Regions from separate parts of the Pseudonocardia ailaonensis genome, predicted to be linked through region 2. Evidence: riboswitches for the same ligand, from Rfam matches in the RefSeq annotation. Region 2 holds a riboswitch; each other region holds the start of a gene.

Region 1 (3,200 bases), on a different contig from region 2:
CCCGTCGTCGCGATCTCGCGGACGGCCGCGACCAGGCGGTCGACGTCCGCCTCGGAGGTGTTCAGGCCGAGGCTGACGCGCACGGCGTCCGTCTCGCCGGTGAGGCGGGCGAGGAGCGGGTGGGCGCAGAAGCGGCCGTCCCGCACGCCGATGCCGTGCTCGGCGGACAGCGCGGCGGCGACCAGGCCGGCCGGGACGTCCCGCACGGTGAAGCTCGCGACGCCGACGCGATCCGGCGCGTCCGCCCAGATCCGCAGCGGGCGGACCCCGGCGATGCCGCTGAGGCCGTCGACCAGCCGGGCGAGCAGCGCGCGCTCGTGGGCCGGGGCGATCTCGTCGATCACCGGGTCCAGGGCCTTGCACGCGGCGGCGAGCGCCGCGGCGCCGAGGACGTTCGGGGTGCCGGCCTCGTGCCGGTGCGGCGCGGGCGCCCAGCTGACCTCGGCGTGCCCGCCCTCGACACCGACGTGGGTCACCGCGCCGCCGCCGGCGAGGTACGGGGTGGCGACGTCGAGCCAGTCCCGGCGGCCGACCAGCACGCCGGTGCCGTAGGGCGCGTAGAGCTTGTGGCCGGAGAGCACCAGGTAGTCCACGCCCCAGGCGGCGACGTCGACCCGGCGGTGCGGGGCGAGCTGCGCGGCGTCGAGCACCACGCGGGTGCCGGCGGCGTGGGCGATCGCGCAGATCTCGGCGATCGGCGGGATCTCGCCGGTCACGTTCGAGGCGCCGGTGATCGCCAGCAGGGCCGTGGGCCGGGCGGCGAGCTCCTCGCGCAGCAGCTCGAGGGTCTCGGCGAGGGTGTCCGGGGCGCGCAGCACGCGGTGGTCGGTGCCCCGCCAGGCGAGCAGCGTGGCGTGGTGCTCGACGTCGAGGCACAGGGTGGCGCCGGGGACCGCGCCGGCCAGCAGGTTCAGGGCGTCCGTGGTGTTGCGGGTGAACACGACGACGTCGTCCTCGCGGGCCCGCACGAACCGGGCGACGACGTCGCGGGCGCCCTCGACCGCCGCGGTGCAGACCTGGGAGGCGTAGCCCGCCCCGCGGTGCACGCTGGAGTAGTAGGGGAGCAGCGCGGCGACGTGGTCCGCGACGGCCTTCAGCGCCGGGGCGCTGGCGGCGAGGTCGAGGTTCGCGTAGGGCACGGTCCGGCCGTCGACCAGCGGGACCGGCAGGCCGGTGCCGACGAGCTCCGGGAGGGCGGCCGACGTGGCGGTGGCCGGGGAGCCGGTGACCGAGCTGCCGGTGGCCGGGGTGCTGGACGGGCCGGTGGCCGACCCGCGCGGCGCCGGACCGCGGCCCGCCGGGGCGGGGAAGGTGGCGGGACAGGCGAGCGTGGTGGGCGCATCGGACATGACGGATCCTCCCGGATCACTACAGGACCCGGTGCTGACGCACAGGAGTCCGCGCTTGCCGATCGCGGTGCCGCGACGGCCTGGTCGTCACCCGGAGCACCCCGCCGCGGAGGAGGGTTGCCGGCCAGCGAGCCGGGGCTTGACGCTGGCGCTCTTGACCTGGCACCGACGGTAAGCGAATCCCGCGCGGCCGGTCAAGTGTGATCCCGACCCCAGGACAATGCCCGGACATTTGCCGGACGACCGTTCCAGAGTGGTGCGGAATGTCCGGGCCGGATGGTGGTGGGCGGCCATTGCGCCGCCATTACCGCGCCTTTCCCTGTCGGCCCGTCGCGACGATCACGGTCGGTGGAGGAGCGGTGGATTCCGGCTCGACGCGTGTGGGTGACGGCCGGGGCGTCGCGCCCGTCGGGCGCCGTGCCACGTGATCGGTTCCCGGATTTACTCCCACGATCGGGTGAATAAAGGGTGGGTGTGACAGGTCGGCGAGTGGGGGATCGGGGGCGCGAAATGGCGCCGAAATCGCGTGACCTGGGCCACGAAATGCCCCTCGAAACGGTTCCGGAACGGCGTGGGATCGCCCTTTGCCCGACCCCGGTGGCAATGACTGCTCCGTCCGGATGACAGGGTTTCGGCCATGCGCCTCACCGACACCTTCGCGAGTCGACGTCATGTCGACCTGCGCCGCGTGGCGAGTGCGCTGTGTAGCGCGACGGTGAGCTGAGACCCGGGCCCGTCCCCGGGCCCGTCTCCCCGATCCTCGCTCCGGCGCACCTCCGTCCCCGCGCCCTCCTCGCCCGGCCGCCGCTCGCGGTCGTCCGGGTCCGGACGCGGGTGCCGCACCCCTCGTGCCGCCGGGCCGCCCCGTACCCGGGAACGGCCCGTCGGGCGTGCGCCACGGCCCCGGCCCGCGCCCGGCCCGCCCCCGTTCGTCCACATCGGATGACGGGCCCGGACCGTGCGACCGCCGCGGCCGTTCGGCTCCCCACTGAAGAAGAAACCGGAGAAACACCGTGCCCCGACACCGTCACCGACCACCCCGGTCGGCCACCCTCACCCGGCTCGCCGGGATCGCGACCCTGACCGGCGCCGCGTTCGCCGTCCTCCCGGGAGCGGCGTACGCCGCCACCCCGGACCTGGTCCCGGACACCGCGCCGCTGCTCACCGCGCACAACGAGCCCGAGCCCGCGCCGGCGCCCACCGCGCCGTACGTGGAGGGATCGCAGACCGCGTTCGGCCAGGGCGACCTGCTGAACCAGGGCCGTGACGTCGCGCCGGCCGGCGTGCCCGTCACCGGGCTCGTGCAGTCCGTCGTCGGCGCGACGAAGATCCTGCCGACCTGATGCGCGCCCCGAAGAAGATCCTCCTCGGGCTGCTGGCCCTCGGCATCGTCGCCGGGGTGACCACGATCCCGGGCGGGGACGCGTACGCCGACGTCCAGACCGTCCGCTCCACCGTGAAGGGGGCCGACGGTAAGGACTACTGGGTCGAGAACAACATCGACGACGCGGCCAAGGGCTCCCACCAGGCGGGTACCCGTCCCGAGTACATGGTGGTCTGGGCGGGCGACGAGAACGCCGCCGACACCGTCGTGCCGGACGTGAAGAACCTGCCGGGGTCGCTGCAGAACCCGACCGACAAGGTGCGCAACGCCCTGCCGGGGCCGGACTTCATGGCCGTCGTCGACGTCACCAAGGGCTCGCCCAGCTACGGCAAGGTCGTCAACACCGCGACCGTCGGCCCGCTGGTGGAGAACGAGCCGCACCACATGCAGTACTCGTGGCGCAAGGGCGACAAGATCTACGCGGGCGGCCTCTACTCGGCGGCCACCTACGTGTTCGACGTGGCCGC
Region 2 (3,200 bases):
CGTGGGCGCGCCGCCGCGCTCGGGGCGCATCAGCAGCTCGACGTAGCCGAACTCGGGGCCCCAGAAGGCGTTCTCCAGGGGATCCAGGTCGTCGATCGTGAAGCCGGTCGCGAGGGTGAGGGTGGGTGGGCCGGCGGCGGCGGACGGCTGTCCCGTCGTGGCGCACCCCGCCGTCACCAGCACGAACAGCAGGGCGGCGAGCGCTCGGCGCCAGACCGCGGGGGATGGCCGGCTCACGGGCCTCGCCTCCGGATAGTCGAGTGACAGGAATCGGGTGACACGGGATCGGGCGACGGACCGGACGGTCCGCCTCGACGACGCGACGAAGTTAACAAGCGAACACATGAACAACTAGTCATACTTCTTGTGAGCTTCGTCCATCTCCCCGGAAGGCACCGATGCGCCACCTCGTCCTCGTCGCCCGCCCCACACCGTCCGGTGTGGACGAACGGTCCCTGGCCGCGCTGGCCGGCCGGGTCGCCGAGCGCGCGGGCCGGCCCGTCCGCGTCGCGTACCTCGACCAGGCCGATCCGTCCGTCGCCGCGGTGCTCGACGAGATCGCCGCCCGGGCCACCGGGATCGGCGGGGCCCACGACGTCGAGGGGGCCGACGAGGTCGTTCTCGTGCCGCTCGCCCTGCCGGTCGATCCCTACCTGCGCACCTGGACCGCCCGCGCCGCGGCGCACTGGCGGGAGTCCCGGGGGGCGACCCTGCGGGTGCTGCTGAGTCCGCCGCCGGCCACCGCCCCCGGCATGGCCGCGCTGCTCGCCGACCTGGCCCTCGGCGACGCGGCGCCGGTCACGACCAGCCCGGGTGCGTTCCGCAGCCCGGCCTGGTCGGTGCGCGACGACCCCGCCCGTCACCTGCTGGTCTGTCGCGGGCCGCGCTGCACCGTCTACGGCGCGGGGGACACCCATCGCGCCCTGGCCGCCGCGGCGCGGGGGCGCGACGTGCTCGTGACCCCGATCGGCTGCCTCGGCCCGTGCAACCTCGGCCCGCTCGTGATCGACAACCCGGCGGGCGACTGGCACGAGGCGGTCGACGCCGAGCGGGCCCGCGCCCTGGTCGGCGACCCGGACGCGCCGGCGTAGCCCTCGGCCGTCCGCGACGTGGTCCTGTGTGGACGCCTCCCGGGCGGGACGACGACGCGTGAGGCTCCGTCCCGGTCCGGCACGAGCGGCGGACGGGGCGCGCCGACGCGTGCAATGTCCGTTCGACCGGATCCCGCATCTTGCCTGGTGGGAGGGTGTCCGGCGAGTGTCCGGACACGTCCCGGCCGATCGGGCGGGCCTGGGTCACAGTCCGCGCCGCGGCATTGACGGGACGGCCCGGATGCGACGTACAGTGCAGGAGGCCCACCCGGGCCACACCATCCAGAGCGGCTGAGAGACCTGGCTCGACGACGCCGCAGCAACCCCCCGTCCGCGGGTGCGGGTGCTCATGCCGGGAACGATGGAGGATCCGTGTTCCTCGGTGTGCGCAGGCGCCACGTCGACCTGCTGCGGACGGCCAGCGCGGCCTGTCGGGCCTGACCCGGCGCTCCTCGCCCGATCCACCGCCTGCCGCGCCCGCGGCGTGGCACCTGCCCGTCCGGAATCCCGCCCGTCGCCGACCTGCGCCGGGTGTCCGCTCCGCCCTGCCCCCGGCAGGGTCCCCTGTGAAGGACCACCTCCCGCCATGACCGCACGATCGCGCCGGGCGTTGCTGCTCCCGGCCCTCCTCGCCGCAGCCTCCCTGGCCCTGGCCGCCTGCGGCGGGGGTTCGAGCGCCGGTACCGACGCCGACGCCGGACCGCCGCAGACCGGAGGGACCCTGCGGTTCGCGGTCGGCAGCGACGCGGGCTGCGTCGATCCCCAGCAGGTCGGCAGCAACGACACGATCTACTCGGTCCGTCAGCTGGTCGACTCGCTGACCGACCAGGACCCGAAGACCGGAGAGATCAAGCCGTACCTGGCCACGGCCTGGCAGGCCTCGCCCGACGCGAAGAGCTTCACCTTCACGCTCCGTTCCGGCGTGACGTTCTCCGACGGCACCGCACTCGACGCGAACGCGGTGAAGGCGAACTTCGACAGGATCGGCCAGCTCGGGGCCCGGGCGACCCTCGCCAAGGGCTACCTGGCGGGCTACACCGGCACGACCGTGGCGAGCCCCACCCAGTTCACCGTGAACTTCGGCCAGCCGAGCGCCCAGTTCCTGCAGGCCACCGCCACCCACAGCCTCGGCATCCTGTCCCCGGCCACGGTCGCCAAGTCGGACGACGAGCGCTGCGCCGGCGTGATCGGCTCCGGCCCGTTCACGCTGCAGAACTACACCAAGAACGCCTCGATCACCCTGGCGAAGCGCACCGGCTACAACTGGGGCTCCTCCCTGTTCTCGCACCCGGGAGACGCCTACCTCGACACGCTGGAGTTCCGGATCGTCCCGGAGTCCGGGGTGCGCACCGGCTCGCTGCAGTCCGGTGAGATCGACGCGATCGGGAGCATCGGCCAGCAGGACGAGGCGCCGCTGACCGGCGCCGGCGCGCAGCTGCTCGCCCGCTCCAACCCGGGTGTGGTGTTCGGCATCGCCTTCAACAACAGCAAGCCGATCGTGACCGACCCGGCGGTGCGGCAGGCCCTGACCGTGGCGCTCAACCGCCAGGAGATCGTGAGCGCGGTCTTCCCGTCGCAGACCAAGCCCGCCACCAGCGTGCTGGCCTCCACCACACCGTCCTACTCGGACGACTCCGCGCAGCTCGGGTTCGACGCCGCCAAGGCGAAGTCGACACTCGACGCGGCCGGCTGGGCCCCGGGCCCGGACGGCATCCGCGCCAAGGACGGCCAGAAGCTGACCATCCCGGTGACCTACTCGCCGGTGGCGGCCACCAACAAGCCGGCCCTGGAGCTCATCCAGCAGCAGGCCAAGGCCGTCGGCATCGACATCGCACTGCAGGAGGTCCCGATCGCGCAGGCCGCGGCCGTGCAGTCCGCCGGCGACTTCTCGGCGCTGTGGTTCAACGTGACCCGGGCGGACCCGGACATCCTGCGCGGCCAGTTCTCCACGGCGGGCGCGAACTTCTTCCGCGTGCCGCAGGGCCCGCTGCAGTCGCTGCTGGTCGCCCAGGCCGGCGAGCCGGACGCGACCAAGCGGACCGGAATCGTCGACCAGGCGCAGCAGCAGGTCCTCCAGGACGGCTACTTCGTCCCGGTCACCGAGCTGAC
Region 3 (3,200 bases), on a different contig from region 2:
GCGGTACCGGGCCGGCGGGCGGGATCTCGGGGTCAGCTCGTGCCGCGGGCGTCGACGATCGCCAGGACCGCCCGTTCGAGGGCGTAGCCGGGGTCGGCCGCCGCGCCCTTGACGTCCGCGTTGACCTGCGCCGTCGCCGCGATCGCGACCGCCAGCCCGTCCGGGTGCCAGGAGCGGACCTGCCCCTGGGCCTTGCGGATCTTCCAGGGCGGCATGCCGAGGCTGCCGGCCAGCCGGTTGGGATCCCCCCGCCCGGCCGAGCCGACCTTCGCCAGCGTGCGCACCGCATCCGCCAACGCGTCGGCCACCAGGACCGGCGCGACCCCGAGCACCAACGCCCACCGCAACGCCTCGAGCGCCCCCGACCGGTCCCCCGCCACCGCCTTGTCGGCCACCGCGAAGCCGGACGACTCCGCCCGCCCGCGGTGGTAGCGGCGCACGGCGTCGCCGTCGACCCGGCCGCCGGTGTCGGCGACGAGCTGCGCGGTGGCGGCGGCGAGCTCGCGCAGGTCGGAGCCCACGGCCTCCAGCAGCGCCGCCACGGCGTCCGCGGTGATCATCCCGCCCTCGCGCTTCGCCTCGGCGCGCACGAACTCCGCCCGCTCCTCCGCCCGGGAGAGCTTGTCGCAGCGGGTGACGTTCGCGCCGCGCTTGCGCAGGTCGTCCATCAGCTGCTTGCCGCGCGCCCCGCCCGCGTGCACCGCGACCAGCACGATCCCGTCGGCGGGTTCGGCGGCGTAGGCGAGGATCGCCGCGGCGACCTCCTTGCCGGCCTCGTGCGCGCCCTGGACCACCACGACGCGGCCCTCGGCGAACAGCGACGGGCTCAGGTGCCCGGCCAGCTCGCCCGGCGTGATCTCCGACGGCTTGAACCGCATGATGTCGGCCGCGGGATCCGCCGCCCGGGCCGCCCGCAGGATGCCCTGCACGGCCCGCTCGACCAGCAGCTCCTCCTCACCCACGACCAGCTGGAGCGGGTCGGGCGGCTTCGTGGCCGGCATGGGGCTCCTCACTCGGTACCGCGCCGCGCGGGGCGGCTCGGGGCTGTCGGGGGACGGGTCCCCCGCATCGTCGCGCACCGCACCGACAATCCGTGACCCGGCTCCCAGATCCTGGATTCCGCTGGCAGGGGCGCCCCGAGGTGCCGTAACGTGCACGGCATCCGGATCTTTCGGGCCCAGTGCGGCCCGCGGCCGGGGAACAACTTCACATGGCTCATCCAGAGGGGCAGAGGGAACGGCCCGTTGAAGCCCCGGCAACCGGCGTCGAACGACGATCCGCGCGTTGCACCTTCGTGGTGTGCGCACGTCGACGAACCAGGTGCCAATTCCGGCCCGCGCGAGCGGGACAGATGAGGAGATCTGATGACTCTCACTGCTGACACCACTGCGACCTCGTACGACCTCGGCTCCGCGCGCGCCCTGTCCTGTCGGGAGTGCGGCCACCAGAGCGCGCTGGCCGCCGAGTTCGCCTGCAGCCAGTGCTTCGGCCCACTCGAGATCGCGTACGACTTCCCGAAGGTCACCCGCGAGTCCATCGAGGCCGGCCCCAAGTCGATCTGGCGCTACCAGGACCTGCTCCCCGTCCCGTCGGACGTGCGCGAGCACGCCAACACCGAGCCCGGCTTCACCCGCCTCATCCAGGCGGACCGGCTCGCCGCCGAGCTCGGCGTGCGCAAGCTCTGGATCAAGGACGACACCGGCAACCCCACGCACTCCTTCAAGGACCGGGTCGTCGCCGTCGCCCTCGCCGCCGCCCGCGAACTCGGCTTCTCCGTGCTCTGCTGCCCCTCGACCGGCAACCTGGCCAACGCCGTGGCGGCCGCGGCCGCGCGGGCCGGCTGGGACTCCGTGGTCCTGATCCCCTCCAACCTGGAGCAGGCCAAGATCACCACGACCGCCGTCTACGGTGGCACGCTGCTCGCGGTCGACGGCAACTACGACGACGTCAACCGCCTGGCCACGGAGCTGGCCGCGGAGCACGAGGACTGGGCGTTCGTGAACGTCAACGTCCGGCCCTACTACGCCGAGGGCTCCAAGACCCTGGGCTACGAGGTCGCCGAGCAGCTCGGCTGGCGGCTCCCGGACCAGATCGTCATCCCGGTCGCCTCCGGCTCGCAGCTCACCAAGGTGGACAAGGGCTTCGGCGAGTTCGTGAAGCTCGGCCTGGTCGAGGACAAGCCCTACAAGATCTTCGGCGCCCAGGCCTCCGGCTGCTCGCCCGTGGCCACCGCGTTCGAAGCCGGCGTCGACTTCATCCAGCCGGTGAAGCCGGACACCATCGCCCGCTCGCTCGCGATCGGCAACCCGGCGGACGGCCCGTACGTGCTCGACTCGGTGCGCCGCACCGGCGGTGCGGTCGGCCAGGTGACGGACGACGAGGTGCGCGAGGGCATCACGCTCCTCGCCCGCACCGAGGGTGTGTTCGCCGAGACCGCCGGCGGCGTCACGGTGGCCACCGCGCGGAAGCTGATCGAGGCCGGCCTGATCGACCGGGATGCCGAGACCGTCCTGCTGATCACCGGCGACGGCCTCAAGACCCTCGACGCCGTGTCCGACACCGCGCGCCCGACCGCCACCGTGCCGGCCACCAGCGCCGCCGTCGCGGAGGCCCTCGAGGGCCGCTGAGCGTCCTCCCACCGGGAGCGGCGGCGGGTCCACCACCGCTCCCGGGGCCTGACCTCCTCGGCCGGGTGGCGCCGCGGCAGTGCTCGGCGCCCTCACCCGGGGCTGCGGATCGGGACCGGCGCCGTCGTCGGGGTCCCGTCCACGCCGTCGCCGGCGGCGCCGCCCCCGTCTCGTCCCGCGCGGGGCCGGGAGCGGCTCGCCCCGGGCCACGATCTCGTCCGCGGCGGTCACCGCGACGTCCCCGCTCTGGTCGGTGCGCCGCACCACCGTCCCGGACCGGGTCAGCTGGTCGAGCACCCCGGCGTTGGGGTGCCGGTAGGGGTTGCCGGCGCCGACGCTGACCAGCGCCGCCCGCGGCGACACCGCCCGCAGGAAGTCCGGGTTCGTGGAGCGGGATCCGTGGTGCGGGACCTTGAGGATGTCGGCGCGCAGGTCCGCGCCCGAGTGCAGCAACGCGGCCTGGGCGTCGAGCTCGACGTCCCCGGTGAGCAGGACGCGACCCGCCGGCGTGGTCGCGCGGAGCACCACTGAGGTGTTGTTGACCGCCGTGCCGTCCTCACCATCCACGAAGGA
Region 4 (3,200 bases), 360 kb from region 2:
ACAACGGCCGGAGCTGCTGTTCGAGGGCCCGGCCGACGGGAGCGGCACCGATGGCGGTGGTCGGCACCGTCAGCCGGGTCCGGCTCGCCGCCTCGGCGAGCTGGGATCCGGTGCGGGGCAGGGCACGGTAGAACCCCAGGGTGCGGCCCAGCGCGCCGGGCCGGGCGTAGGCGCGGCCGAAGGCCTCCCGGACGTCGGGGCGAACACCCCGCCCCCGGGTCCCTTGGTCGTAGAACCAGCCGACGTACTCGGCCTCGTGGCCGGCCAGCACGGTCTCGGCGAGGCCGGGGACGGCATGGAAGCCGAACCACCACGGGGGACCACCCGCGAGGAAGTCCTCGGCGCCGGGGAGCGTGCCGAGCGTGCCCTCGACCAGCACGAGCCTGCGCACGAGGTCCGGGCGACGAAGGGCGAGCAGGAAGGCGACCGGCACGCCCGCGTCGAGCGCGACCACGGTGGCGGACTCGCCGCCGAGCAGGCCCTCGATGTCGGTGGCGAGGGTCCCGGCGTCGAGGCCCTCGCCCGACGCCTCGCTGTCCCCGAAGCCGCGCAGGTCCGGGGCCAGGACGCGATGGCCACCGGACAGCGGGCCGATGATCTCCGACCACACCCGCCAGGTGTGCGGGAAGCCGTGCAGGAGAACGACCGGCGGCCCGGCGCCCGCGGTGGCGACGTTCAGCTCGATCCCGTTCGTCCGCGTCCTTACCTGCTCGGTCACTGTTCCTCCCCTGGTCACGAATAGTGACCGGTGGGACGCTAGGCGGATGTCGGAGCTCGCGGAAGACGGCACCTCGACGTCAGGTGGTGAGGCCGGGGTAACCCGTGGCGGCCGCCGGGGCGACCTGTTCGATCCCACCTGCGCGACCCGGAAGCTGCTGGACCGCATCGGGACCAAGTGGACGTCGATGGTGGTCAAGGTCCTGGCCGCAGCCGGCGAGCTGCGGTTCACGGAGCTGCGCGGCCGGATCCCGGGCGTCTCGCAGAAGATGCTGTCCACGACGTTGCAGAACCTCGTGGCCGACGGTCTCGTCGCGCGCCGGGTCGAACACACCGTCCCGCCGCGGGTGTTCTACCGGCTCACCCCGCTCGGGGACTCGCTGGAGGTGCCGCTGGCGGCGCTGCGGGAGTGGGCCGAACGGCACATGCCGGAGGTCGACGCCGCCCGGGCGGACGTGAGGCGTGCGGCGGAGTCTTGACGGCGGGCCGCCCGCGCGACGTAGAGTCGGGGCACGGCCTTCGGGCCACCATCCAGAGCGGCCGAGAGACCTGGCTCAGTGACGCCGCAGCAACCCGCCGCCTCGCGGTGCGGGTGCTCATGCCGGGAGCGATGGGGGCGGGGATGAGGGTCGGCGCAGGGTCCGCGGCAGGGTGCTCCGTGGAGGGATTCGTCGGAGCACAGCGGCGCCATGTCGACCTGCTGCGCGTCGCCAGTGCCTGCTGTCCGGGCTGAGTCCCCGACCGCCTTTCCCCTTTCCTCGCGCGGCCCGCGTGCGCCCTCCTGTGCCCGGGCCCCTCTCCCGGAGGTCCCGCCGTGCCCGCAGTCCGTCCGCCGCTGTCCGTCCTCGATCTCTCCCCGGTGCCCGCCGGCGGGACGGCCGGGGACGGGCTGCGCAACTCGATCGATCTCGCGCAGGTCGCGGAGCGCGCCGGCTACCACCGGTACTGGGTGGCCGAGCACCACCTCAATCCCGGTGTGGCGTCGTCGTCCACGCCGGTGCTGGTGGCGTTGATCGCCGCGGCGACGGGTCGGATCCGGGTCGGATCCGGTGCGGTGCAGCTGCCGAACACGGCCCCGCTGTCGGTCGCCGAACAGTTCGGGACGGTGGGTGCGGTGTACCCGGGGCGGATCGACGTCGGGCTGGGCCGGTTCGACCTGCACAAGCTGCTCACGTTGATCCGTCAGGGACAGGCCGCCCCCGGAGCGGCGGCGCCGCCCCCGGCACCGCCCGCCCGCGTGGTCGACGGGTTGCTGATCCCGCCACCCGCCCGGTTCGTCGGGGATCTGTCGCTGTTCGGGACGTTCGGGGAGCTGCTGGGCTTCAGCGCGGACGACCTCCCGCCGGACTACCGCGCCCAGGTCCGGGACATCCTGTCCTACTTCGACGGCACCTCGACCCGTCCGGACGGGCGGCCGCTCGAGGTCACCCCGGCCCGGGGCGCCGACGTCGAGGTCCTGGTCCTGGGGGCCAGTGCCGGGGCGAGTGCGCAGGTGGCGGGGGAGCTGGGGCTGCCCTTCGCGGCGAACTACCACACCTCGCCGAGCGCGACGCTCGACGCGGTGGCGGCCTACCGGGCGGCGTTCAGGCCCGGCCGGGTCGCCGAGCCGCACGTGCTGGTGTCCGCGGACGTCGTCGTCGCGGACGACGACGAGCGGGCCCGGGAGCTCGCCGCCCCGTACGCACAGTGGGTCCTCGACATCCGCAGCGGCCGCGGCGCCCACCCGTACGTCACGCCGGAAGACGCTCTGGCCCGCGAGTGGACCGACCGGGAGCGGTCGGCGGTGCAGGACAGGGTCGACACCCAGTTCGTGGGCTCACCCACCACCGTCACCGAGCAGCTGAAGACCCTCGCCCGCGTCGCCGGCGCCGACGAGCTGGTCGTCACCACGATCACCACCGACCACACCGACCGGGTCCGCAGCTACGAGCTGTTGGCCAAGGCGTGGGGCGTCTGATGGCGCGCGACGGGATCTTCCTCGCCTACAACCTGCGGACCTACGGCAACCTGCCGTCGGCCTGGCTCTCCCCGCGGCTCACGCGGTTCGCCCTCTACGACCCGGCCTACTGGGCCGAGTTCGCACAGCTGGCCGAGGCCGGCCTGCTCGACGCGGTGTTCACCGGCGACGCCTCGCAGATCACCGACCCGACCAGCTCAGTGGCCGACGGGCTGGACCGCTTCACGGCCTGGACGGCGGCGATCGAGGCCACCGAGCACCTCGGGTTCCTGCTCACCGCGTCGACCACCTACAACGACCCGTTCCGGCTCGCGGAGCGGTTGCTCTCGCTCGACGTCCTCGTCGGCGGCCGGCTCGGGTGGAACGTGGTGACCTCGCACTCCGGTGCGGCCGCCGCCAACTTCGGGTTGCCCTCGCACCCGCCGCGCGACACCCGCTACGCCCGGGCCGAGGAGTTCGTGGGGATCGTCACGGACCTGTGGTCCGGTGCGGTGGTCGACCACGAGAGCGAGCAGTTCGTGGTGCA

What was found. Region 2 has a riboswitch for S-adenosylmethionine ahead of ABD324_RS16040 (ABC transporter substrate-binding protein). Riboswitches for the same ligand answer to the same signal wherever they lie in the genome.
Region 1: another riboswitch for S-adenosylmethionine. It lies ahead of ABD324_RS06930 (aminotransferase class V-fold PLP-dependent enzyme); the one in region 2 lies ahead of ABD324_RS16040 (ABC transporter substrate-binding protein).
Region 3: another riboswitch for S-adenosylmethionine. It lies ahead of thrC (threonine synthase); the one in region 2 lies ahead of ABD324_RS16040 (ABC transporter substrate-binding protein).
Region 4: another riboswitch for S-adenosylmethionine. It lies ahead of ABD324_RS17660 (LLM class flavin-dependent oxidoreductase); the one in region 2 lies ahead of ABD324_RS16040 (ABC transporter substrate-binding protein).

What each region holds. Positions count from the first base shown of each region.
Region 1 is NZ_BAAAQK010000004.1:101,071-104,270, forward strand. It holds gene ABD324_RS06930 (aminotransferase class V-fold PLP-dependent enzyme) at 1-1,349, opposite strand, end outside; SAM riboswitch class IV at 1,396-1,509, opposite strand; gene ABD324_RS37145 (putative leader peptide) at 1,987-2,073, shown strand; gene ABD324_RS06935 (hypothetical protein) at 2,363-2,692, shown strand; gene ABD324_RS06940 (hypothetical protein) at 2,692-3,200, shown strand, end outside.
Region 2 is NZ_BAAAQK010000009.1:24,679-27,878, reverse strand. It holds gene ABD324_RS16050 (ABC transporter substrate-binding protein) at 1-237, opposite strand, end outside; gene ABD324_RS16045 ((2Fe-2S) ferredoxin domain-containing protein) at 399-1,091, shown strand; SAM riboswitch class I at 1,367-1,459, shown strand; gene ABD324_RS16040 (ABC transporter substrate-binding protein) at 1,678-3,200, shown strand, end outside.
Region 3 is NZ_BAAAQK010000007.1:34,163-37,362, reverse strand. It holds gene holA (DNA polymerase III subunit delta) at 33-1,001, opposite strand; SAM riboswitch class I at 1,213-1,358, shown strand; gene thrC (threonine synthase) at 1,365-2,627, shown strand; partial or broken gene ABD324_RS14840 (ComEC/Rec2 family competence protein) at 3,027-3,200, opposite strand, start outside.
Region 4 is NZ_BAAAQK010000009.1:381,017-384,216, reverse strand. It holds gene ABD324_RS17670 (alpha/beta fold hydrolase) at 1-718, opposite strand, end outside; gene ABD324_RS17665 (winged helix-turn-helix transcriptional regulator) at 843-1,196, shown strand; SAM riboswitch class I at 1,242-1,334, shown strand; gene ABD324_RS17660 (LLM class flavin-dependent oxidoreductase) at 1,532-2,674, shown strand; gene ABD324_RS17655 (LLM class flavin-dependent oxidoreductase) at 2,674-3,200, shown strand, end outside.